4 regions of the Rhizobium sp. NZLR11 genome follow, and region 3 is predicted to be linked to each of the others. Evidence: predicted binding sites of a transcription regulator. Region 3 holds the regulator's gene; each other region holds the start of a gene.
What was found. Region 3 encodes PhoB, which activates phosphate uptake and scavenging genes when phosphate is short. Its sites were predicted from a motif close to TGTCATNNANCTGTCAT; they were not measured.
Positions count from the first base shown of each region.

Region 1: the regulator PhoB is predicted to act here: its motif matches at 2,036-2,052, upstream of HJB83_RS31665 (UDP-2,3-diacylglucosamine diphosphatase).
Region 2: the regulator PhoB is predicted to act here: its motif matches at 3,310-3,326, upstream of HJB83_RS11035 (acid phosphatase).
Region 4: the regulator PhoB is predicted to act here: its motif matches at 2,597-2,613, upstream of HJB83_RS09955 (esterase-like activity of phytase family protein).

Region 1 is NZ_JABDWD010000032.1:10,824-16,503, reverse strand. It holds gene HJB83_RS31670 (MFS transporter) at 1-964, opposite strand, end outside; gene HJB83_RS31665 (UDP-2,3-diacylglucosamine diphosphatase) at 1,162-2,004, opposite strand; gene HJB83_RS31660 (histidine phosphatase family protein) at 2,148-2,897, shown strand; gene HJB83_RS31655 (efflux RND transporter permease subunit) at 2,991-5,680, opposite strand, start outside.
Region 2 is NZ_JABDWD010000005.1:134,741-140,420, reverse strand. It holds gene HJB83_RS11045 (3-oxoacid CoA-transferase subunit A) at 1-693, opposite strand, end outside; gene HJB83_RS11040 (IclR family transcriptional regulator C-terminal domain-containing protein) at 835-1,593, shown strand; gene HJB83_RS11035 (acid phosphatase) at 1,648-3,192, opposite strand; gene HJB83_RS11030 (cytochrome-c peroxidase) at 3,379-4,668, shown strand; gene HJB83_RS11025 (acyltransferase) at 5,088-5,680, shown strand, end outside.
Region 3 is NZ_JABDWD010000024.1:16,304-21,983, forward strand. It holds gene pstA (phosphate ABC transporter permease PstA) at 1-301, shown strand, start outside; gene pstB (phosphate ABC transporter ATP-binding protein PstB) at 317-1,132, shown strand; gene phoU (phosphate signaling complex protein PhoU) at 1,177-1,890, shown strand; gene phoB (phosphate regulon transcriptional regulator PhoB) at 2,023-2,706, shown strand; gene HJB83_RS29030 (GcrA family cell cycle regulator) at 2,884-3,417, opposite strand; gene HJB83_RS29035 (aspartate aminotransferase family protein) at 3,841-5,040, shown strand; gene argF (ornithine carbamoyltransferase) at 5,078-5,680, shown strand, end outside.
Region 4 is NZ_JABDWD010000004.1:275,038-280,717, forward strand. It holds gene HJB83_RS09940 (DUF4164 domain-containing protein) at 1-214, shown strand, start outside; gene HJB83_RS09945 (cell division protein ZapA) at 342-728, shown strand; RNA gene ssrS (6S RNA) at 788-946, shown strand; gene HJB83_RS09955 (esterase-like activity of phytase family protein) at 1,027-2,514, opposite strand; gene HJB83_RS09960 (NAD(P)-dependent oxidoreductase) at 2,681-3,664, opposite strand; gene HJB83_RS09965 (helix-turn-helix transcriptional regulator) at 3,810-4,142, opposite strand; gene HJB83_RS09970 (SRPBCC domain-containing protein) at 4,214-4,741, shown strand; gene gnd (phosphogluconate dehydrogenase (NAD(+)-dependent, decarboxylating)) at 4,825-5,680, shown strand, end outside.

The DNA.
Region 1 (5,680 bases), on a different contig from region 3:
CGGTATGCACGAAGGCATAGGTGAAGCCGTGGAAACATTGCAGCAGGAAAAAACCGGCAAAGCCGGTATTCATCGGAAACAGTATCCAGCGGCAGACGCTGACCGCGCAGCCGAAGCGGATCAGGGTCCAGGCGTCGAAGCGCCGGTTGAGACGCTTCGACAGGAAGAACACCGTCACTTCGGAAGCGACGCCGACGCTCCAGAGCAGGCCGACCTCAGTGCCGGAAAAGCCGAGATGATGCCAGTAGATCGATGAAAAGGCGTTGAGCACCGCATGGCTGGACTGCTGAATGGCGACACCGATCAGCAGCAGCAGCAAGTGCGGCTCGCGCAACCCGCTGCCGGTGGCGGCCGGAATGTTGATCGGCTGGCCACGCCGACGCGTCGGCCCGATGCGCGGGCAGAAGATTGCCATGACCACGGTCATGGCAAAGCCGAACACCATGATATCAAGCACCATCCCGCCGCCCCACCGGCTGATCAGCTGGCCACCGACCAGCGTCGAGACGATGAAGGCAATCGAACCCCAGACGCGCATTGACCCGTAATCGAGGCCCCAGCGGCGCACGCCCGAGATGACGATCGATTCGACGACGGGCACATAGGGCGCGAAAGTGGCGCCCTGCAGTGCATAGACGATCGTCACCGGCCAGAAGGTCGTCGTCCAGAACAGCGCGATCGCCGTCAGCAGCGACAGGCTGCCCGACCAGAGCAGCACGTCGGCGCGCTCCTTCAAACGGTCGGCGATCATGGCGACAACAGGCGCCACCAACACGCGAACCACCATCGGTATGGCAAGGATAACGCCGATCTCGTGGTCGCTGAAGCTGTGGGTTGCGAGCCACATCGGAAAGAACGGCAGAACGATGCCGTTGACGAGCAGTGGCGCGCAATAGGAAAGCGCGCTGAGCAGCCGGAAGCGCGGAGGCGCTCCCTCACTCGGGGAATGTTGAGCGGGAATCATCGGTGGACCTGAAGGAAACTGATCGTTGTCCTAACACACCACCCTGGAGGCGACCATTGCGAGAAATAGCCCTACTGAAACGTTTTAGAAAATAAATAGTGCCTGTCGCCTGACGGTAACGGCTAAACTCCTGGAGCGCGCGGCGCTGATACGCCGGCCCCAAAAATCAGACGGCCCTCAAATCAGGCGCCCCCAAATCACGCGGCCTGCGGGGCGAACTCGCCCTGGTCATGCATTTCGATGGCGGCAAGCGCCGGCACACTGCTGGCAAGCGCCCGCCAGGTGATCAGTTCGAACGTGCCGTCGTCGTGCTCGGCCACCGCCGTGCAGCTTTCCACCCAATCGCCCGTATTGATGTAGCGGATGCCGTCCATGTCCTGGATGATGGCATGATGGATGTGTCCGCAGATCACGCCGTCGGCGCCGCTTTTGCGGGCTTCCTCTGTCACGACGCGCTCGAACTCACCGATGAAGTTGACGGCATGCTTGACCTGCAGCTTCGCCCAGGCCGAGAACGACCAGTAAGGCATGCCGAGGCGTCGGCGCACTGCCGCCAGGAGGATGTTGATGCGGATCGCAGTATCGTAGGCCCAGTCGCCGAGATAGGCGAGCAGGCGTGCGTTGCGGACGACCACATCGAACTCGTCGCCGTGCAAAATCAGGTATTTTTTGCCGTCGGCGCCATCATGCATCATGCGGTCGACGACCTCGATGCCGCCGAAATGCATTCCCGGGAAGTCGCGCAGGAATTCGTCGTGATTGCCGGGGATATAGACGACGCGTGTGCCCTTGCGGGCCTTGCGCAGCAGCTTCTGGACGACATCGTTGCAGACCTGCGGCCAGTACCAGCTGCGCTTCAGGCGCCAGCCGTCGACGATGTCGCCGACGAGCACGATCGTATCGGCCTCGTGGTGGCGCAGGAAATCCAAAAGGAAATCGGCCTTCGCGGCCTTCGAGCCGAGATGGACATCGGAAATGAAGAGCGTTCGGAAATGTCTGGGTTCCATCATGTCTATCACGAGCTGTCGCTCATGCCCCATCTTTCATCTAGCCTTCCAAAACCAGACTCGTGTTTCAGGAAGATGACAGACTGGGGAAAAGCCCTGCGCGCCGGCAATATTGCCCTCTCCATCGAGCGCGTTCATGATGAAGGCGACTCATATCCGACAATGCGGGATGGCTGATGCGTCTCTTTCTCGTTCGCCACGGCGAATCTCTCGGCAACCTCAACGAACAGGCCTATCGGCAATTCGGCGATCACAATGTGCCGCTGACCGAGTGGGGTCACCGCCAGGCGGTGGAAGCCGGCGGCGCGATCGCCTCCTATTTGAAGACACTGCCGGGCGCGGATTTCCGCAAGCTGCAGATCTGGTACTCGCCATTCCTCAGAACACGGCAAAGTAAGGATGCCTTGCTTACAGCCCTGCCGGAAAGCTATGTCGGCGAAATCCGGGAGGATTACCTGCTGCGCGAGCAGGATTTCGGTCTGTTCACCGAAATCTATGACCATGCCGAACAGAAGCAGAAATTTCCCGAGGAATTCGAAAAATGGGCGAGACTGCGCAGCAACAGCGGCAAGTTCTACGCGCGGCCGCCAGATGGCGAGAGCCGGGCGGATGTGGCCCAGCGTGTCCGCCTTTTCCTTCAGACCGTCATGCGCGACGCTGAAAATAGCAGCCACAACGTCGTGATCGTCGGCCATGGCGTCACCAACCGGGCGGTCGAAATGAATTTTCTGCACCGCCCCGTCGAATGGTTCGAGCGTTCCGACAATCCTGGAAATGCCGATATCACGTTGATCGAGGGGACGCGCTCGCAAGGATACGTGTCGACCCTGCTGCACCAGGCGGCCGACCGGCAGCCGGGACAGGAAAGTGAACTGCGCGATGCCTATGGCGCCGACGTGACGATCACGCCGAAGCCCGGTGGATAGGTTTCTGGCGGATTACACAAGGCAACCCGCCAACTCCTCACCTCAGGTTATTCGTCGCCTCGGGTGAACCTTCACCTCGGGTGACTGGTCACCCTATGTCGGCGACGTCACCGTTGCCGGTTCCTGCCCGGCCGGTGCCTCCTCGTTCACAGTCTCCGGCCGCTTCATCCTCAAGAGACGCAGCACGAAGACGAAGAAGACGGGAACGAAGAAGATCGCCAGCACCGTCGCCGAGACCATGCCGCCCAGCACGCCGGTGCCGATCGCATTCTGGCTGGCCGCACTTGGGCCGGTGGCGATTGCCAGCGGCACCACGCCCAATGTAAAGGCGAGCGAGGTCATGATGATCGGCCGGAAGCGCAGCCGAGCGCCTTCGATCGCGGCATCCATCAGCGATTTTCCCTCGGCAAAGCCGTCCTTGGCGAATTCGACGATCAGGATGGCGTTCTTCGCCGACAGACCGATGATCGCGATCAGGCCGACCTTGAAGTAGATGTCGTTGGACATGTCGCGGCTCATTACCGCGAGCACGCAGCCGATGACCCCAAGCGGCACGACCAGCATCACCGACAACGGGATCGACCAGCTCTCGTATAGCCCCGATAGCAGCAGGAAGACGAAAAGGATGCTGAGACCGAACAGGAAGGGCGCCTGCGATCCCGATTTGAGCTCCTCCAGCGACTGGCCGGTCCATTCGAAGCCGAAGCCGTCGGGAAGCTCGGAGGCCAGCCGTTCCATTTCGGTAATCGCCGCGCCCGATGAATATCCCGGCGCCGGAGCGCCCGAAATGCGAACAGAGGGATAGCCGTTGTAACCGACGATCTGCGCCGGCCCCTTCTGCCACTCGGCGACCGCGAAGGATGAGAGCGGCACCATGCCGCCGCTCGCATTGCGGACGTTGAGTTTCATCAGGTCTTCGGCCTGAAGCCTGCTCTTGTCCTGTGCCTGCACGATGACGCGCTGCATGCGGCCGGAATTCGGGAAGTCGTTGACGTAGCTCGAACCGAGATTGGCGGTGATCGTGCTGTTGATGTCGGCGAAGGCGACGCCGAAGGTATTGGCCTTTTCGCGATCGATGACGAGCACCAGCTGAGCCGAATCAGGCATGCCCTCCGGCCGGATACCGGCGATGATGGGGTTCTCAGATGCCTTGCCGAGCAGCATTCCTGCCGCCTCGGTCAGTGCCGCCTGGCCCTTTGCCCCGCGATCCTGAAGGCGGAAGGTGAAGCCGTTGGTCGTGCCGAAGCCTTCGATCGGCGGCGGCGACAATGCGAAGGAAGTCGCATCCTTCAACGCAAACAGCTGCATATTGACGCGGTTGGAGATCTCCTGCACCGAATTGCCCGCGCCACGCTCGGCCCAGTCCTTCAGGGTAACGAACACCAGGGCGGCATTCGGCCCCTGCCCCGAAAAGCTGAAGCCCTGGATCGCCACGACGTTGGCAACCGCCGGCTCCTTCTTGAAGATCGCCTCGATGCTTTCGAGCGAGGCGACCGTGCGGTTACGGCTCGCCTCGGGCGGCCCCTGCACGTCGACGATCAGGAAGCCCTGGTCCTCGTCCGGCACGAAACTGCTCGGCAGGTTGACGAAGAGATAGCCGAGACCGACGACGACCGCGACATAGACCGCCATGACCCGCCAGGAGCGCTTGGCCAGTCCCTCGACGGCGCGGGCGTACCTGCCGGTCAGCCGTTCGAACTTTCGGTTGAACCAGCCGGCGATGCCCTTCTTCTCGTGATGGCCCTTGATCGGCTTCAGGAAAGTCGCGCAGAGCGCCGGCGTCAGCGACAGCGCCAGGAAGGCCGAAAACAGGATCGAGACGACCATGGTCAGGCTGAACTGGCGGTAAATGATGCCTGTCGAACCCGGGAAGAACGCCATCGGCACGAAGACGCAGGAGAGCACCAGCGTGATGCCGAGGATTGCGCCGGTGATCTGCCGCATCGCCTTTTTGGTCGCCTCCTTCGGCGACAGGCCTTCCACCGCCATCAGACGCTCGACGTTCTCGACCACGACGATGGCGTCATCGACGAGGATGCCGATGGCAAGCACCATCGCAAACATCGTCAACACGTTGATCGAGAAGCCGGCGGCAAACATCACCGCCAGCGTCCCGAGCAGCGCGACCGGCACGACGAGCGTCGGAATGATGGTGTAGCGGAAGCTTTGCAGGAAGACGAGCATGACGATAAAGACGAGGGCGACGGCTTCTGCGAGCGTATGCGCCACCTTCTCGATCGATGCCGAGACGAACGGGCTGGTGTCGTAGGGAACGGAATATTCGACGCCCGCCGGGAAGAAACGCGACAGCTCCTCCATCTTCGCCTTGACCAGATTGGACGTGTTGACGGCGTTGCCCGTCGACGACAGCTGGATGGCGATGGCAGCGCTCGGTTGCCCGTTCAGCCGGGTGGAGAAGCTGTAGCTCTCGCTGCCCTCTTCGATCCGCGCGACGTCGCGCAGCCGGACGTTCGACCCGTCGGCATTGGCGCGCAGCACGATGTTCCCGAATTCCTTGCTGTCGGTCAGCTGACCCTTCACCAGTACCGTCGCCGTCAGGTCTTGCGAGATCGGATTGGGTGCGGCGCCGATCTGGCCCGCCGCAACTTGGGCATTCTGCGCCGAGATCGCCCCGCTGATGTCGGAGGCGGTGAGGTTCAAGCCGACCATCTTGTCGGGATCGATCCAGATGCGCATCGCCCGCTGCGAGGCAAACAGCTGCGCCCGGCCGACGCCGTCGAGACGGCGTAGCTCGCCGATGACGTTCCGGTTGAGATAGTCGC
Region 2 (5,680 bases), on a different contig from region 3:
TCCGGCTCGAATGAGTTCTTCTTCCTGCTGGGGACTGATAACAGCGACGACGCGGTCGACGAAGATGCCGGGTGTGACCACATGCTCGGGATCGATGCCGCCGGCCGGCACGATCGACGAGACCTGGACGATGGTCTTCGCCGCCGCCATGCACATCAGCGGATTGAAGTTGCGGCCGGCCTTGTTGTAGGTGAGATTGCCCTGGATATCGCCGATCTCAGCCTTGACGATGGCGAAGTCGGCCTTCAGCCAGCGCTCCTGCACGTAATGGCGGCCATCGAATTCGGCGATGACCTTGCCCTCGGCAAGTTCGGTGCCATAGCCCGTCGGCGTATAAAAAGCCGGAATGCCGGCCCCGCCGGCGCGGATACGTTCGGCCAGCGTTCCCTGCGGCACCAGCTCGAGCTCGATTTGACCGGCCAGATATCTGTCGGTGAAGGCGCGTGGGTCCGACGAACGCGGAAAAGAGCAGATCATCTTTCTGACCATGCCTGCGTCGATCATCGCAGCGATACCGATGCGCCCGTTGCCGGCATTGTTGTTGATCACGGTGAGGCCCTTGGCGCCCTTGTCGATCAGGGCATGAATGAGCTCGATCGGCGCGCCCGAACCACCAAAACCACCAATCATGACGGTCGCGCCATCACCGATCTCGGAGACGGCCTCCGCCGTGCTCCTGACTGTCTTGTCCATGCGGGATTTCTCCTTGGCTAGATCAGGTTCTCCAGCGTCAGCCATAAAGCCCGAGGCGACGGACGGCAAGAAATTTGTGCGTTATTTGACTTTTGTTCGTATATCGCACAGAATGGATGGATCGATTGGAGAACTCGCCCGATGCGCGAAACGGATTTTGTCAGCGGCTTTGCCCGCGGCCTGAAAGTCATCGAGGCCTTCGGCGAAACGCGCCAGCGGCTGTCGATCGCCGAGGCCGCCAAGCTGACGGAGCTCGACCGCGCCACCGTGCGCCGTTCGCTGCTGACGCTGGCCGAGCTCGGTTATGCAGATTATGACGGCAAGTTCTTCACCCTGACGCCGAAGATCCTCCGGCTTGGCCATGCCTATCTCGCGGCGACGCCGCTGCCGGCGCTGCTGCAGCCGCATCTCGATCATCTCTCGGAAAAGGCCGGCCAGAGCGCCTCGGCCTCGGTGCTCGACGGCACCGAAATCGTCTATATCGCCCGCGCCTCGCAGCGCCGCGTCATGTCGATCAATCTCACCCCCGGCAGCCGCCTGCCGGCCTATTGCGCCTCGATGGGCCGCGTGCTGCTGGCGGCCCTTACCGAGAACGAGGCGCGCGCCATCCTTGCCCGCAGCGAGCTGAAGCAAAACACTGCGAATACCAAGACCGATCCGGACGAGCTGATCGCCGAATTCCGCCGGGTCCGCGCCGAGGGTTATGCCATCATCGATCAGGAGCTGGAGGTCGGCCTCTGCTCGATCGCCGTGCCTGTGGAAAGCGACCGCGGTGAAACGGTTGCGGCGATCAATATCGGGGCGCCGGCCGCCCTCGTCCCGGCCGCCGAGATGAAGGAGCGCTATCTGCCATTGCTGAAGGAAACCCAGGCGACATTGCGGCCGCTGCTGCGCCGGTGACGGCATGCACGGAAGGCGGGCGGCCCCGGTCAACACCGGGGCCGCCCGCAATTGTCAATGCATCAGGTCGAGCGCGGCTGTGAGGTCTCCCATCGGCGGCCGGCCGTTATCACCAAGCGCCTTGTCGCGGGCGACGATGCCGGGCAGCACCGGCAGATCGTAACGCGCGGTGATGAAGCGGATGATCGAGGTGGTGTCGTACTGGGTATGATCGACGGTGCCGTCCTTGGCGAAGGGCGAGATGATGAAGGCCGGAATGCGGTTGCCCGGCCCCCAGCGGTCGGCCTTCGGCGGCGCGACGTGATCCCAGAAGCCGCCGTTTTCGTCATAGGTGACGATCACGAGCATATGGCCCCATTGCGGGCTCTTTTCGAGATGGGAGACGATATCGGCAAGATGCTGGTCGCCGCTCGAGATATCGGCATAACCGCCATGTTCGTTGAGGTTGCCCTGCGGCTTGTAGAAGGAGACCGCCGGCAGCTTGCCCTCGTCGATATCTCCAAGGAAGGCCTCGCCGCCAAGGCCGCCGTCTTTCAGATGTTCGGCCCGTGCCGGCGTGCCGGGCGCGAAATTGGCGAAATAGTTGAACGGCTGGTGGTGGAACTGGAAGTTCGGCACCGGCGTGGCGTTTTTGCCGTCGAGGGCCGCCTGCCAGGCGCCGCCGTACCACGCCCAGTCGATGCCTTTCAGCGACATCAGGTCGCCGATGGTCACCGCATGCTGCGGCGGTAGCGTCGTTGCCGCCGTCGGATCGGCATAGGCTTGGTCGCCATCCTTGGCCGGCGGGTTGGCGCTCGGCTGGTAGGGTGGCTGCATGGTGTTGACGGCGTAGAAATCGGGCGTCAGCGCACCGTCGGAGACGAATTTCGGGGCGCCGTCCAGCGCCGACTTCGGGGCGTTGTCGGCCACCACAAGCGAAGTGCCGTCGGCATCGACCTTGGCGATCACCGGCTTGGCCGGGCTCTTGTCGGCATCGGGATAATAGGGGGCGCAGGCGCAGATCAGCGCGAAGTGATTGAGGAACGAACCGCCGAAGGCGCCCTGGAAGAAGTTGTCGGCGATGACGTATTTCTTCGCCACCTGCCACATCGGCAGGATCGAGCCGTCGTAATGGCCCATGACCAGGCTACCGGAATCGGCCCAGGCGACGAACTTGTCGTTCTTGCCGCCGTCGATCTGCATCTGCTCCTGATAGAAGCGGTGCCAGAGATCGCGGGTGATAACCGACGGCGCCTGCGCAAACCCCTTCGGATCGTCGATCGCGAAGCTGGCATTGGCCAAATGGGCCGACTGTGCTTCGGTGACGGCAGGCGTCACGCCCTTGGCTGTCAGGCCGCCCCAGGCCGGCGGCAGTTCGGCGAGCGGCTGGCCGTTGCGGTCGAGCTGGCGGGCCTGCTCGGCACTGACATTGGCAAGGCCATCGGCGCCGGGAAAGCTGCCATAGAGATTATCGAAGCTGCGGTTTTCGGCATAGATGACGACGATGTTGTCGATCTTATCGTAACCGGCGGGCGCCGCATGGGCGGCCGTCGCCATGGCAAGCGGCAGCATCGCCGATCCGGCGAGACAGATGGAGTGAAGGAGTTTCAGTCTTTTCACGGGGGTACCTCATGGCTGGCGGCGTTGGCTAGAGGGAGCACGGGGACGATCCGACGCTATTCCCGGCATCTATCAACTTTGTGACATGGGCCTGTCGCGAGGCGGCGGGAGAACGGCTGTCATCAATTTGTTGCAGCGAGGTTCGATCATCAAGGAAACGAATGCCAAGTCATTGGAATCCTTATCATGACCACGAATACCATCTGGCTTGCGCGCTCCGCCTTGGCGGTCGGCATCGTTGCTGCAGCGCTCTCTCTGGCCATTCTGCCGCTGCGGCAAAGCAGCGCGGCGGCGGCTTTCCGCGTACATCCCGGCCCGATGTCCCGCGCCGAGGCCTTCGCCCGGGTCGAGACACTGACCGCGCTTGGCCGCAAGCTGTTCTCCGACGCCTCGCTGTCGGCCTCCGGCCTGCAGGCCTGTGCCTCCTGCCATGATCCCGCTCACGCCTTCGGCCCGGCCTCGGCCAAGCCGGTCGAAATCGGCGGCAAGGATATGAACCAGCCAGGCCTGCGCGCCGTTCCGGCGCTGCGCTATCTGCAAGCGGTGCCTGCTTTCACCGAGCATTATTACGATTCCGAGGACGAGGGCGACGAAAGCGTCGACAACGGCCCGACCGGCGGCCTGACCTGGGATGGCCGGGTCGATCACGGCGCCGAGCAGGCGAAGATCCCGCTGCTCTCGCCCTTCGAGATGGGCAACAAGGATGCAGCCGAGGTGGCGGCCAAGCTGCGCAAGACGGCCTGTGCCGATGCCATCAAGGCAGCGTTCGGCGCGGCGGTGTTCGGCAATCCTGAGGATACCTTCGATGCCGTCGCCGAGGCGCTCGCCACCTTCGAACAAAGCGGCCCGGATTTTTATCCCTATTCCAGCCGCTACGACGCCTTTCTCGCCGGCAAGGCGACGCTGACTGCGCAGGAATTGCACGGGCGGCAGCTGTTCGAGGATCCGGAAAAAGGCAATTGTTCGAGCTGCCATCTGAGCGAACCGGCCAATGACGGCGAGCCGCCGCTCTTTTCCGATTTCGGCTTCCTCGGGCTCGCCGCCCCCCGCAACATGGCAATCCCGGCGAACGCCGATCCCGACTATCACGACCTCGGCCTCTGCGGCCCGCTGCGTAGCGATCTCGCCGGACACAACGAATATTGCGGCCTGTTCCGCACGCCGACGCTGCGCAATGTCGCGCTGAAAAAGAGCTTCTTCCACAACGGCTATTTCCACACGCTGCGCGACGTCGTCTCCTTCTACGCGAGCCGCGACAGCGATCCCGGCCGCTGGTATCCGAAAAATTCAGACGGCACGATCCGTAAGTATGACGACCTGCCGCAAGCCTACTGGGCCAATCTCAACCAGGACCGGCCTTTCGGCAGGAAGCCGGGCGATGCACCTGCCCTCACCGATCCGGAGATCGACGATATCGTTGCCTTCTTGGGGACACTGACGGATGCCGACTTGCAGCCGAAGGCGAGCGGGCACTGACGCAATCGCCGAACAGGCTGAAGATTACCACAATCTCAGGCCGCCTCTTTGCTAGTTCAATCCGGCCGCCAGATCGCATTATCTGATTTCTTCAACTCGTTTCGTATCCCACATGCCCGGATCCTGCGCTGCCGGTATCTCTTCTAACCGCTCCCGCTGATAAGCGAAGCTTTGCTCTCGTTGTGAAAAGCTCGAGCCAAGCATTCTCATCAGAACCCAACCGCCAAGTATAATGCAGTGCCCGTTGTATATGCCGTGTCAGGCCAGGAGAGATCATTCGTAGAACAACAAGGGTTTGTGAGAGGCGCATTTTGGCGGATCGGAGATTATCTCGGCTCAACCCCGTTTCACTACGGCGCGTGACAACATTCAAAACTTATCTTAATGAATAGTTAAACTGCAAAAGTGCGGGAGGCTCCATGCACGAGCGCGAAATCAAGAAGGCATTTTACCCGAACTTCAATATGATCAGGCTCGTGGCAGCCTCCACGGTAATCTTCTCGCATGCCTTCCTTATCTCGGAAAAGACCTCGGCGAACGAGCCCTTTGAGCGTTTGCTCGGAGAGGGCAATATCCTTGGCCTCTTCGGCGTCTATGTGTTTTTCATCAGCAGCGGCTTCCTCGTCACGCAGAGCGCGCAGTTCGGCAGCGCGGGTGGTTTTCTCTGGAGGCGGGCGCTGAGAATATACCCGGCATTTATCGTCTGTACGCTGCTCAGCGTCTATGTCTTGGGCGCCTTGTACAGCCCGTTGGGCGTCAGTGGTTACTTGCTCAAGTCGCTTCATATGAAGACGACACTGCATTCGTTGCTCGACCCGAACTTTGGCATGACCCTGCCGCATGTGCAGTTTTATGACCCCGCCATCTCTTGGCTTGCCACCTCGGTCAACGGCTCTCTTTGGACGATCGGGCAGGAAATCTTCTGCTACCTCATCGTCGCCGGATTAATGGTAATCGGGCTTCTGCGAGCCCCGCTGATGGCACTTGCCCTCGCCGTAGGCGTGACCTGGCA
Region 3 (5,680 bases):
CCATGTTCTGCCGCTCGCCATGCCCGGCATCCTCACCGGCACGATCATCGGCCTGGCGCATGCGCTCGGCGAAACCGCGCCGCTGCTGCTGATCGGCATGGTCGCCTTCGTCGCCAACGCGCCGACGACGCCGCTCGATCCCTCGACGGCTCTGCCCGTGCAGGTCTATATGTGGGCCAACGAGGCCGAACGTGCCTTCGTCGAGCGGACTTCGGGTGCCATCATCGTCCTGCTCCTGTTCCTGATCGTCATGAACATGGGCGCCATCCTCTTGCGTCGTCGCTTCGAGCGCCGCTGGTAAACGGAGTTACACATCATGAACATGTTGACGGAAGCTGCAGTTGAAAAAGCGCTGGATCAGAAGATGAGCAACGTCCCTTATAAGATGATCGGCAAGGATGTCTCGGTTTACTATGGCGAGAAGCGCGCGCTTTTCGATGTGAACCTGAACATCCGCGAAAACACCGTAACCGCGCTGATCGGCCCGTCCGGCTGCGGCAAGTCGACCTTCCTGCGGAGCCTAAACCGCATGAACGACACGATCGACGGCTGCCGGGTCACCGGCAAGATCACGCTTGATACCGACGATATCTATGATCCCGATATCGACGTCGTCGAACTTCGCGCCCGCGTCGGCATGGTCTTCCAGAAGCCGAACCCGTTCCCGAAGACGATCTATGAAAACGTCTCCTACGGCCCGCGCATCCATGGCCTTGCCAAGTCGAAGGCCGATCTCGACCAGATCGTCGAGACCAGCCTGCAGCGTGCCGGCCTCTGGAACGAGGTCAAGGACCGCGTGCATGAATCCGGCACCGGCCTGTCCGGCGGTCAGCAGCAGCGCCTCTGCATTGCCCGCGCCGTCGCCGTCAGCCCTGAAGTCATCCTGATGGACGAGCCCTGCTCGGCGCTCGACCCGATCGCCACCGCCAAGGTCGAGGAACTGATCCACGAACTGCGCGAGAACTACACGATCGTCATCGTCACCCACTCCATGCAGCAGGCCGCGCGCGTCTCGCAGCGCACCGCCATGTTCCACCTCGGCAATCTCGTCGAGGAGAACGACACCGACAAGATGTTCACCAATCCCGACGATCCGCGCACCCAGGACTACATCATGGGTCGCTTCGGTTGATTTTGGCGACACCAAGCCTTCCCGTTATTCGAGGATAAAGCCCCATGGCATCGACACATATTTTTTCTGCCTATGATGATGATCTGAAGTTCCTGTCCAGGCGGATTTCCGAAATGGGCGGCCTGGCCGAGCAGATGGTCAGCGAGGCCGTCCGGGCGCTCGTCAACGGCGATACCGCGCTGGCGCAGAAGGTCATCTCCGACGATGTGATCCTCGATCACGCCGAGCGAGAAATCGGCGACAAGGCGATCGTTACCATCGCCCGCCGTCAACCGATGGCCTCGGACCTGCGCGAAATCATGGGTTCGATCCGCATCGCCGCCGATCTCGAACGCGTCGGCGACCTCGGCAAGAACACCGCCAAGCGCGTCATCGCCGTGCAGAGCACCGGCGTTCCGCGCAAGCTCGCCCGCGGTCTCGAGCATCTGTCCGAGCTGGCGCTCGTCCAGCTCAAGGAAGTGCTCGACGTCTACACGACGCGCTCCGCCGACAAGGCCAATGCGATCCGTGAACGCGACAACGAGATCGACGCGATGTACACCTCGCTGTTCCGCGAGCTGCTGACCTACATGATGGAAGATCCGCGCAACATCACCAGCTGCACGCATCTGCTCTTCTGCGCCAAGAACATCGAGCGCATCGGCGACCACGCCACCAACATCGCCGAGACGATCTACTACATGGCGACCGGCGCACAGCCGGAAGGTGACCGTCCGAAAGACGACAGCGCCAACACCGTCGGCGCGGTCACGGAATAAAGCCCATACTAGCCGTTGCGTGCGCGCCCATCCGGGCGCGCAAAGAGGTCGCAGCCACCTTTCTGAATTTGCGCAGGATGCATTGCTTAAATCACCCCGGTTTAAGGAACATGCGCGAGGAGACCGACAGGCATGATCCCGAGAGTTGCAGTTGTTGAAGACGAGGAAGCCTTGAGCGTGCTTCTTCGCTACAATCTCGAAGCGGAAGGCTTCGAGGTCGATACTATCCTTCGTGGCGACGAAGCCGAAATCAGGCTTCAGGAGCGCACGCCCGACCTGCTCATCCTCGATTGGATGCTGCCCGGCGTCTCCGGCATCGAACTCTGCCGGCGCCTGCGCATGCGGCCGGAAACCGAACGTCTGCCGATCATCATGCTGACGGCGCGCGGCGAAGAGAGCGAGCGCGTCCGCGGACTGTCGACCGGGGCCGACGATTACGTCGTCAAGCCGTTCTCGACCCCGGAGCTCGTTGCCCGCGTCAAGGCGATGCTACGCCGCGCCCGTCCCGAGGTGCTGTCGACGGTGCTGAAATGCGGCGATATCGAACTCGACCGCGAAACCCATCGCGTCCATCGCAAAAGCCGCGAAGTCCGCCTCGGCCCCACCGAATTCCGCCTGCTGGAATTCCTGATGTCGTCGCCGAGCCGGGTCTTCTCCCGCTCGCAGCTTCTCGACGGCGTCTGGGGCCACGATATCTATGTCGACGAACGCACCGTCGACGTCCATGTCGGCCGCCTGCGCAAGGCGCTGAACTTCTCCAACATGCAAGACGTCATCCGCACCGTCCGCGGCGCCGGCTATTCGATGGAAGCCTGAGGGGTTTCCGATAAAGTCGAGCAAGCTCTGCCCCTCACCCTAACCCGACCGGGGTCGAGCCACTCGTCTCGACCCCGGTCGGTGCCGGCAGGCGGATGAGGGGCAGCCACACCCAACGTACTCACATAAAAAAACGGGCCTTCCAGCCCGTTTTTGCATGTCGACAATGTCACCCGTTCAGCTCGCCCGCGCTGCCGCCCGGCGGCGTTCGTTGACGGGCTGGTAGGCGAGTTTCTGGTGATAGCCGCAATAGGGTGAATTGTCGGGGGACTCGCAGCCGCAGAAGTGGAAGTCATCCTTCAGCGGATCGCCGACCGGCCACTTGCAAGTGCGTTCGGTCAGTTCCGTCAGGCCGAGGCGGCGGGAGATCGGCACGACCACGTTGCCTTTCGGCACGTATTCCATTTCCTCGACCGTTTCGATCTCGATCTCTTCCTTCAGCATCGTTGCGCCCTGCTGGCGGGTAACGGTGCGGGTGGTGATCCGAGAGGCGAAGTTCGGCGCGCGCGGCGCCGATGTATTGCGTTTCGGCGTTCGGGCCGTGGCGGCCGTGCCGCCGGCCTTGGCGCGGCCCGGAAGGCTCAGGCGGTGCACCTTGCCGATTACAGCGTTTCTGCTGACACCGCCAAGTTGCGCCGCGATCTGGCTGGCGCTCAGTCCTTCGGCCCAAAGCTTCTTGAGTTTCTCGACCCGCTCGTCTGTCCAGTTCATGCCCTGTCTCCACCTTCTGCGTTGGTGATGGCAGAATCCCTCACCGTTGCCTCGGAAGCTCCGAAACAAGAAACGCTTGATCAATTTTGGTGACTAGTTCCGCCGCATGCAGTCTAGTAATTGAACTTTAACCTAGTGTGAGCGTGACTCCGTGACAAGAGTCGCATGAATCCGGATGAATCGAATTCGGAGTTTTCCCCAACTTGCTGCCCCAGCGTGTCATTTCTGCAATAAAGCCTGTTGAAGGTCGAAAACACCGCTGTACAACCTTGCTGCATGCGCTAAGGGCGCAGTTTTGTTGACATTGCAGCGCGAAAAGGAAATAGTACCGCTGGCCGCCGCAAGGCGGCATTTTTAATTTTTCGGGCCTGGTTTTCTTAGCCGGAGTCCGTTGCTTGATAACTCTGATCGGGAGACCGCGCCATGGCTGAAGCCGCGCCGCTTTATGACACCTACTCTCGTGCCCCGCTGCGGTTCGAGCGAGGCGAGGGCGTGTGGCTGATCACCGAAAGCGGCGAACGTTATCTCGATTTCGGCGCCGGTGTTGCCGTCACCTCGGTCGGCCACGGCAATCCGCATGTGGTCGGCGCGCTGAAGGAGCAGGCCGACAAGGTCTGGCACCTCTCCAACATCTATGAGATCCCCGGCCAGGAGCGTTTGGCCAAACGGCTGACCGACGCCACCTTCGCCGACAAGGTGTTCTTCACCAATTCGGGTGCTGAAGCGCTCGAATGCGCGATCAAGACGGCGCGCCGTTATCAGTTTTCCAACGGCCATCCCGAGCGCTTCCATATCATCACCTTCGAGGGCGCCTTCCATGGGCGGACGCTCGCGACAATCGCCGCCGGTGGCCAGGAGAAATATCTCGAAGGCTTCGGCCCCAAGGCGCCGGGTTTCGATCAGGTGGCGTTCGGCGACATCGAAGCGGTCCGCGCCGCGATCACCGATGCGACGGCGGCAATCCTCATCGAGCCGGTGCAGGGCGAGGGCGGCGTGCGTCCTGCCACCCCCGAATTCATGAAGGCGCTTCGCCAGATTTGCGACGAAAACGGCCTGCTGTTGATCCTCGACGAGGTCCAGACCGGCGTTGGCCGCACCGGCAGGTTCTTTGCCCATGAATGGTCGGGCGTCACGCCCGACATCATGGCGGTTGCCAAGGGCATCGGCGGTGGTTTCCCGCTCGGCGCCTGCCTTGCTACTTCAGAGGCCGCCTCCGGCATGAAGGCCGGCACGCATGGCTCGACCTATGGCGGCAATCCGCTCGCCATGGCCGTCGGCAGCGCCGTGCTCGACATCATCCTCGCCGATGGCTTCCTCCAGCAGGTGCGCGACGTAGCACTCGTCTTCCGCCAGGGCCTCGCCTCGCTGAAGGATCGCTATCCCGATGTGATCGAGGATATCAGAGGCGAGGGGCTGTTGCTCGGCATCAAGGCTGCTATTCCCTCGGCCGAATTGCTGCAGGCGATCCGCGCCGCCCATCTGCTCGGCATACCCGCCGGCGATAACGTCATCCGCCTTCTTCCGCCCCTCGTCGTCACCGCCGAGGAAGCCCGAGAGGGCCTTGACCGCATCGAGCGCGCCGCCGAGAGCATTCGCGCCGCGAAGGTCAAGAAAACGGCTTGAAGAGATTGCCGCCTTCGGGCGCAGCACAGGTAAGAACATGGCTCCCAAACATTTCCTCGATCTTTCCGCGGTCACCTCAGCCGATCTCAGAACCATCATGAACGATGCGCTCGCCCGCAAGCAGGCCTTCAAGGCCGGCACGGGCGACAAGCCGCTCGCCGGCAAGATGCTGGCGATGATCTTCGAGAAGCCGTCGACGCGCACCCGCGTCTCCTTCGATGTCGGCATGCGCCAGCTCGGCGGCGAAACGCTGTTCCTGTCCGGCACCGAGATGCAGCTCGGCCGCGCCGAGACGATCGGCGACACCGCCAAGGTTCTGTCGCGTTATGTCGATGCGATCATGATCCGCACTACCGAGCATTCGCGCCTGGTGGAGCTTGCCGAACATGCGACCGTGCCTGTGATCAACGCGCTGACGGATGACACCCATCCCTGCCAGATCATGGCCGATATCATGACCTTCGAAGAGCATCGCGGCCCGATCAAGGGAAAGACCATCGCCTGGACCGGCGACGGCAACAATGTGCTGCATTCGCTGGTCGAAGGCGCCGCCCGCTTCGGCTATCGCATGAACATGGCGGTGCCCCTTGGCTCGGAGCCTAAGGATCACTATCTGAACTGGGCCCGCAATGAGGGCGCC
Region 4 (5,680 bases), on a different contig from region 3:
CCTCGAAAATGCCGTCGACATGCGCGTCGAGCGGCAGCGCGAGCAGGGCGAGATCGAGGGCGAGGTGCGGCGCGTGCACGCCGACCGTTCGCGGCTGGCGCAGGAGCTCGACCAGGCCGAATTCCGCGCAAACCGGCTTGAGGAAGTCAACCGCGAGGTATCGCGGCGGCTGGTGACGGCCATGGAAACGATCCGCGCGGTTCTGGATCGCTAGAACAGGATGATTTTAGGGCCAAGTTGGCCCAAAATCTGAATCCTGTTCTCATTTAAGCGTTAAGCATGATGTCGTCCGAAAACCGCTCATACCTTTCGGCATCATGCTCTCGTAGAAAGAGTTTGGCATGGCGCAGGTGACGGTAACGATCGACGGCAAGGCCTATCGCATGGCCTGCGAGGAAGGGCAGGAGGATCACCTGACCGATCTGGCGACCAGTTTCGACCGCTATGTCGGCCATCTCAAGGGGCAGTTCGGGGAAATCGGCGATCTCAGGATCACCGTCATGGCCGGTATCATGATCATGGACGAGATTTCCGAGTTGACGCGCCGCGTCGCCGGGCTCGAATCCGAGCTCGAGTCGCTGCGCGGCAACCGCGACACGGTGCTTGCGGCCACCGCCCGCACCGAAGAAAATCTCGCGGCGGCGCTCAGCGAGGTTTCAAGCCGGATTCGCGGAATCACCGACAAGCTGAACGGACGGCCCCCCCCGAACTCAATGGATCTGAATTAAATAACGACTGCGTGCCGCCGCCACTGGCGCGCTGGCGCAAACGACCTTATATATCGCGATGCGGTCTGCGCCTCTCGACAGGAACCACAATCCCTGGGGCCATACTCGATCCAAAGGGAGCTGTCCCTGGCTAGGCCCGTGGGCCTGGACACACGGCGCCCACCTACGTTTGTAGGCACCCAGGATCGTAAACATCCATCGGTTGTCGTGGATCGCACCTTTCCCTTCCCTCCCCTTCGACGGCGCCGGACCGACCGGGCGAACGCGGTTTACGCGTCCGCCCGGTTCAGCGCGTCCGCTATTTTTTCAGACCTGGAAGGGTGATCTGGAAGACCTGGAACAACGTGTCGACATCGGCACCGCCGTCCGCTTTGTAAGCCGCACCGACTTGGAAACCATCCTGTGTCAAGAAGTCGTTGTCATTGGCGAGGAACAGGAAGTAGTCGTCCGGCAGGTTCGGGTCGAGAACGCTTGCAAGACCCATGGCTTCCCATTTTTCCGACAGGTTGTTCTTGTCGTTCGGCGCACCGTTGTGCAGGCCGAAGCGAGCAAGGTCGGCCTTGTTGTTGATGTCGATGAAGGGCGTCAGCGTCGCCGTCGTCAGCGAGGGATCGACGACGCCCTTCGGCGCGATCGGCTTGTCGGCATCGAAATCGCTGCCGGCGATATCGGTCGCATCGGAGAGGTCGACGATGTTGATCTTGCGGTAGAGCGAGGTGTCGCCCTTCAGGCCCTGGCCGTTGCCGCTGTCGCGGGCGAGCATCAGGAAGGTCTTGTCGGACAGGGCGACGATTTCGCTCTCGGCGGCGATCACCGTCTTGTCCTTGGCATCTTTGAAGACCGGCAGCGGCACAACATATTCATGCACCAGCTTCAGATGATCGGGATCGGCGGCGTCATAGATCATGGCGCGGGTATTCTGACGGGTCGAGCTGGAATCGCCGCCGTCCTGGCGGGTGGCCGACTGCAGCACTGATATGATGAACTTGCCGTCCGGCGTCATTGCCATGCCTTCGAGCCCCTGGTTGTTCTGGCGTCCGGTCTCCGGATCCTTCGGATCAGGAGCGGAGGCGCCGGGGCCGGGATTGTTGGAGGCGAAGCTCAGCGCGCCCTTGCGCATCGGCAAAAGCGCCTTCGGCGGCTGGGTCGCCGAGAGCAGGTGGCCGTCGGCTGCGAAGCGGTAGATATAAGGGCCGTATTCGTCGCTGACGAACATGGTGCCGTCGGCCATGCGGATGATGGCTTCATTGTCGAGCGCGATCTTGCCGTTTACAGCCTGCGGCAGCGGCGGAAAATTGCCGGCAGCGACGCGCACGCCGGATTCCGGATCGAGACCGGTCATGTCAGCGCCCTTGTCATCGACAAAGAGCATGGAATCGACAAGCTTTGCGTCGACGCCGGACTGCTCCTTGCCGGCCTCGGGTGTTGCGCCCGGAGCAACCGGCGTGAGGCCGATCGCGATGGTGTTCAGGCGCGGGCGGTAGTCGACTGTGCCGGTGACATTGTAACCCCGGTCGGGCAGCAGGTAGAGCATGCCCTTGTAGCTGGCGCCGTCGCGGCTCCAGGCGGTTGGATCGATCGCCATGCCAGAGCCGGAACCGAAGGTCTCACCGAATTTGTCGCGTTGGTTGGCCGGGATGCGGCCGATGCTGACCAGGCCTTTGTTGATGAAGGTGAGGCCGCCGGCGGTGGCGGAATTCTCGGCCATTGCGACGGCCGGAACGGCGGCGGATGCGGCAAGAACCGCGGCGAACAGCCGCGATGCATATGGTCTGACGTTTTTCATGAAAATACCCTCTCGGTCAAAAGCGCTCTCGAAACGGCTTCCGCCGGCAGGCCGGACACCGCAGACGGTCTATGACGGGATCATGATATCTGGATGACGCTTTGCAGCGAAAAGGCCATGCCGAGAGAATGTCGGGCATCCGCGTGTCCGCATTCCAGTTTGCTGCTTACCCGGCCGGATAAGGCCCTTCGGCAAAGACCTCGTCGTGGTAGAATTTCGAGCCGACGTCCAGCGCCAAGGGGCTGCGCCATTCCCTGTTGTCGCGCAGGCAATCGAGTACGAGTTGGAAATCATATCGGGGCTGCCAGCCCAGTTCCCGCCTTGCGCGGGCGTTGACATAGACACGGTCGAGCGTCGGGGACATCGTCCACCCGCGTGATGCATAGAGAGCGCCTGCACCCGGAAACAGTCGTTCGACGACAAGAGACGCGTCGTGCCGGATCGCGACGAGATCGGTCGCCGAAAACGGCGTCGTGGCGGAGACGATGTAGCGGCCGAAGCCGATTGCCGGCGCCTTGTCGAGCGCCAGCAGATGGGCGCGGACCACATCGGCGATATCGACGCGGCGGTGAAGAAGCTCGTTGGCATGGGCATTCTCTGCCGAATAGCCGCCGCGAATGTGAGGATCGTCGTCGATTTCGGGAAAGAAGCGCGATGTCCTGAGAATGACGACCGGCAGGCCGGAGTTGCGGGCGAAGAATTCGCACAGACCTTCGGCGGCGAGTTTCGTCACTCCGTAGATGTTTTTCGCGACTGGAAGCATGTCCTCGGTCACCCATGCCGCCGGTTCGCCGGCGGCCGGCGTCAATGCCGCACCGAAGGCGCTGGTGGTGCTGGTGAAGACGAAGCTTGCAACGCCCGCGGCGACCGCCTCTTCGAGCAGGTTCAGCGTGCCGCCGACATTGGTGTCGAGGAAATCGCGATTGCCGTGGGTCGCCACATGCGGCTTGTGCAGTGTGGCGGCATGGACGACGTGGCGGATGTCCGACATCGCCTGCCGGATGAAAGCGCGATCAGCGATCGAGCCGACCATGTCGGTGGACGCTGAGGGTTTGATATCGATTCCGCGCGCCGTCCGGTCTTGCGCTCGCAGGCTGCGCATCAGCGCCTCGCCGAGATGGCCGGCGCTTCCCGTCACCAGTATCGTCATTGCATCCTCTCCTTCGGCGGCGGAGGCTATAAAGACTGACGTTTGCGGACAACGCATGATTTATGCATGAGCATGCAGGAAAGCTGCAGGCTCAGCCGATGCTCTGACAAAGGGCCGGGAAGCAAGCTGTTCGACCGCCGGATCATTATTCCGTCTGGCCTTCGAGATCGCTCCTCAACCGGTCGAGGATCGATAGAGCGTGGCCGGCGTAAGCGCTGATCCAGCGGTCATGGATGTGCTTGATCGGCAGGCTGTTCAGGTGGTTCCAGCGTTCGCGGCCTTCCTTCCGGGCGATGACCAGATCGGCTTCCTCCAGCACTTTCAGATGCTGCATCACCGTGCAGCGGTCCATTTGCGGAAACATCTCGCAGAGCGTCCCTGTGGTGCGGGGGGCATCCTTGAGCAGGTCGAGGATTTCGCGGCGGCGATGATGCGCCAGCGCCTTGAAAACGGGGTCGTCGGTCGATTCGCTTGACATGTTATGTTTTTATAACATAATGGATCCGAGTACAATGGAATACGAGCATAATGGAGAAGAGGAGAAGTGCCATGTCTCTCGGAATCCGTGTTTCCGGCCGCATCGGCCGTCCCGTCGCAGAGGTATTTGACGCCGTCGTTAACCCAAAGAAGCTCAGCAGCTATTTCACCACGATCGGCGGGGCGAGCGCACCGCTCGTCAAGGGCACGACGGTGACCTGGTGGAAGGACGCCCAAGTGGAGGTGGTCGAACTCGTGCCGGAAAGCCGCATCGTGCTCCGCTGGGATGGCGGCACCGACGACGACAAGACGACCTATAAGACGTCGGTGGAGATGAATTTCAAGCCGCTGGAGGATGGCGGCACCTTGGTGACCATCGCCGAGACCGGCTGGCGCGAGGACGATGCCGGCCGGCGCGGCAGCTATCTAAACTGCGAGGGCTGGACTCAGATGCTCTGCTGCATGAAGGCTTTTATCGAATATGGCATCAATCTGCGCGAGGGCATGTTCCTCAGCGAAATGAAGGGAGAGCCGGCCAGCGCGCCGGAGTCTGACGAACCTCAAGGAGATCGGCGGCGCAATCGTCGCATTCGCCCATAGGAGCCAGACTTCGCTTGCCTGTCACACTGCGGGTGTTAATTTCCGGATTCGATACTTCATCTCGATTTCCAGGAGATTTTATTATGCAACTTGGCATGGTTGGTTTGGGCCGCATGGGCAACTACATGGTCCAGCGGTTGATGCGGGGCGGTCACGAATGCGTCGTCTACGACGCCAGGCCGGAAAGCGTTGCCGAACTCGCGGGCCTCGGTGCGACCGGCAGTGCTTCGCTCGAAGAATTCGTCTCGAAGCTCACCCATCCCAGGTCAATCTGGCTGATGCTGCCGGCGGCGATCGTCGACAAGGTGCTGGCGAGCTTGATGCCGCTGCTGCAGAACGGCGACATCGTCATCGACGGCGGCAACTCGTATTACCACGACGATATCCGCCGCGGCGCCGAACTTATCACCAAGGGCATCCACTATGTCGATGTCGGCACCAGCGGTGGCGTCTTCGGCCTGGAGCGCGGTTATTGCCTGATGATCGGTGGCGAAAAGGGCACCGTCCAGCATCTATCCCCAATCTTCGCGACGCTGGCGCCCGGCGCCGGCACGACGGAAGCATCGCCGAACCGCACCGCCGAAGCGGCTGCGGCCAGCACCGCTGAACAGGGCTACCTGCATTGCGGCCCGCATGGAGCCGGCCATTTCGTCAAGATGGTGCATAACGGCATCGAATATGGCCTGATGGCCGCCTATGCCGAGGGTCTCAATATCCTGCAACACGCCAATATCGGCGCTGCCTCGCATGTGGCCGACGCGGAAACCGCGCCGCTTGCCCATCCCGAACATTTCCAATACGACTTCAACCTGCAGGATGTCGCCGAAGTCTGGCGCCGCGGCAGCGTCATCACCTCCTGGCTGCTCGATCTGACAGCCGATGCGCTGCATGCCGACCCCTCGCTGTCGAAATATGCCGGCCGCGTCTCCGACAGCGGCG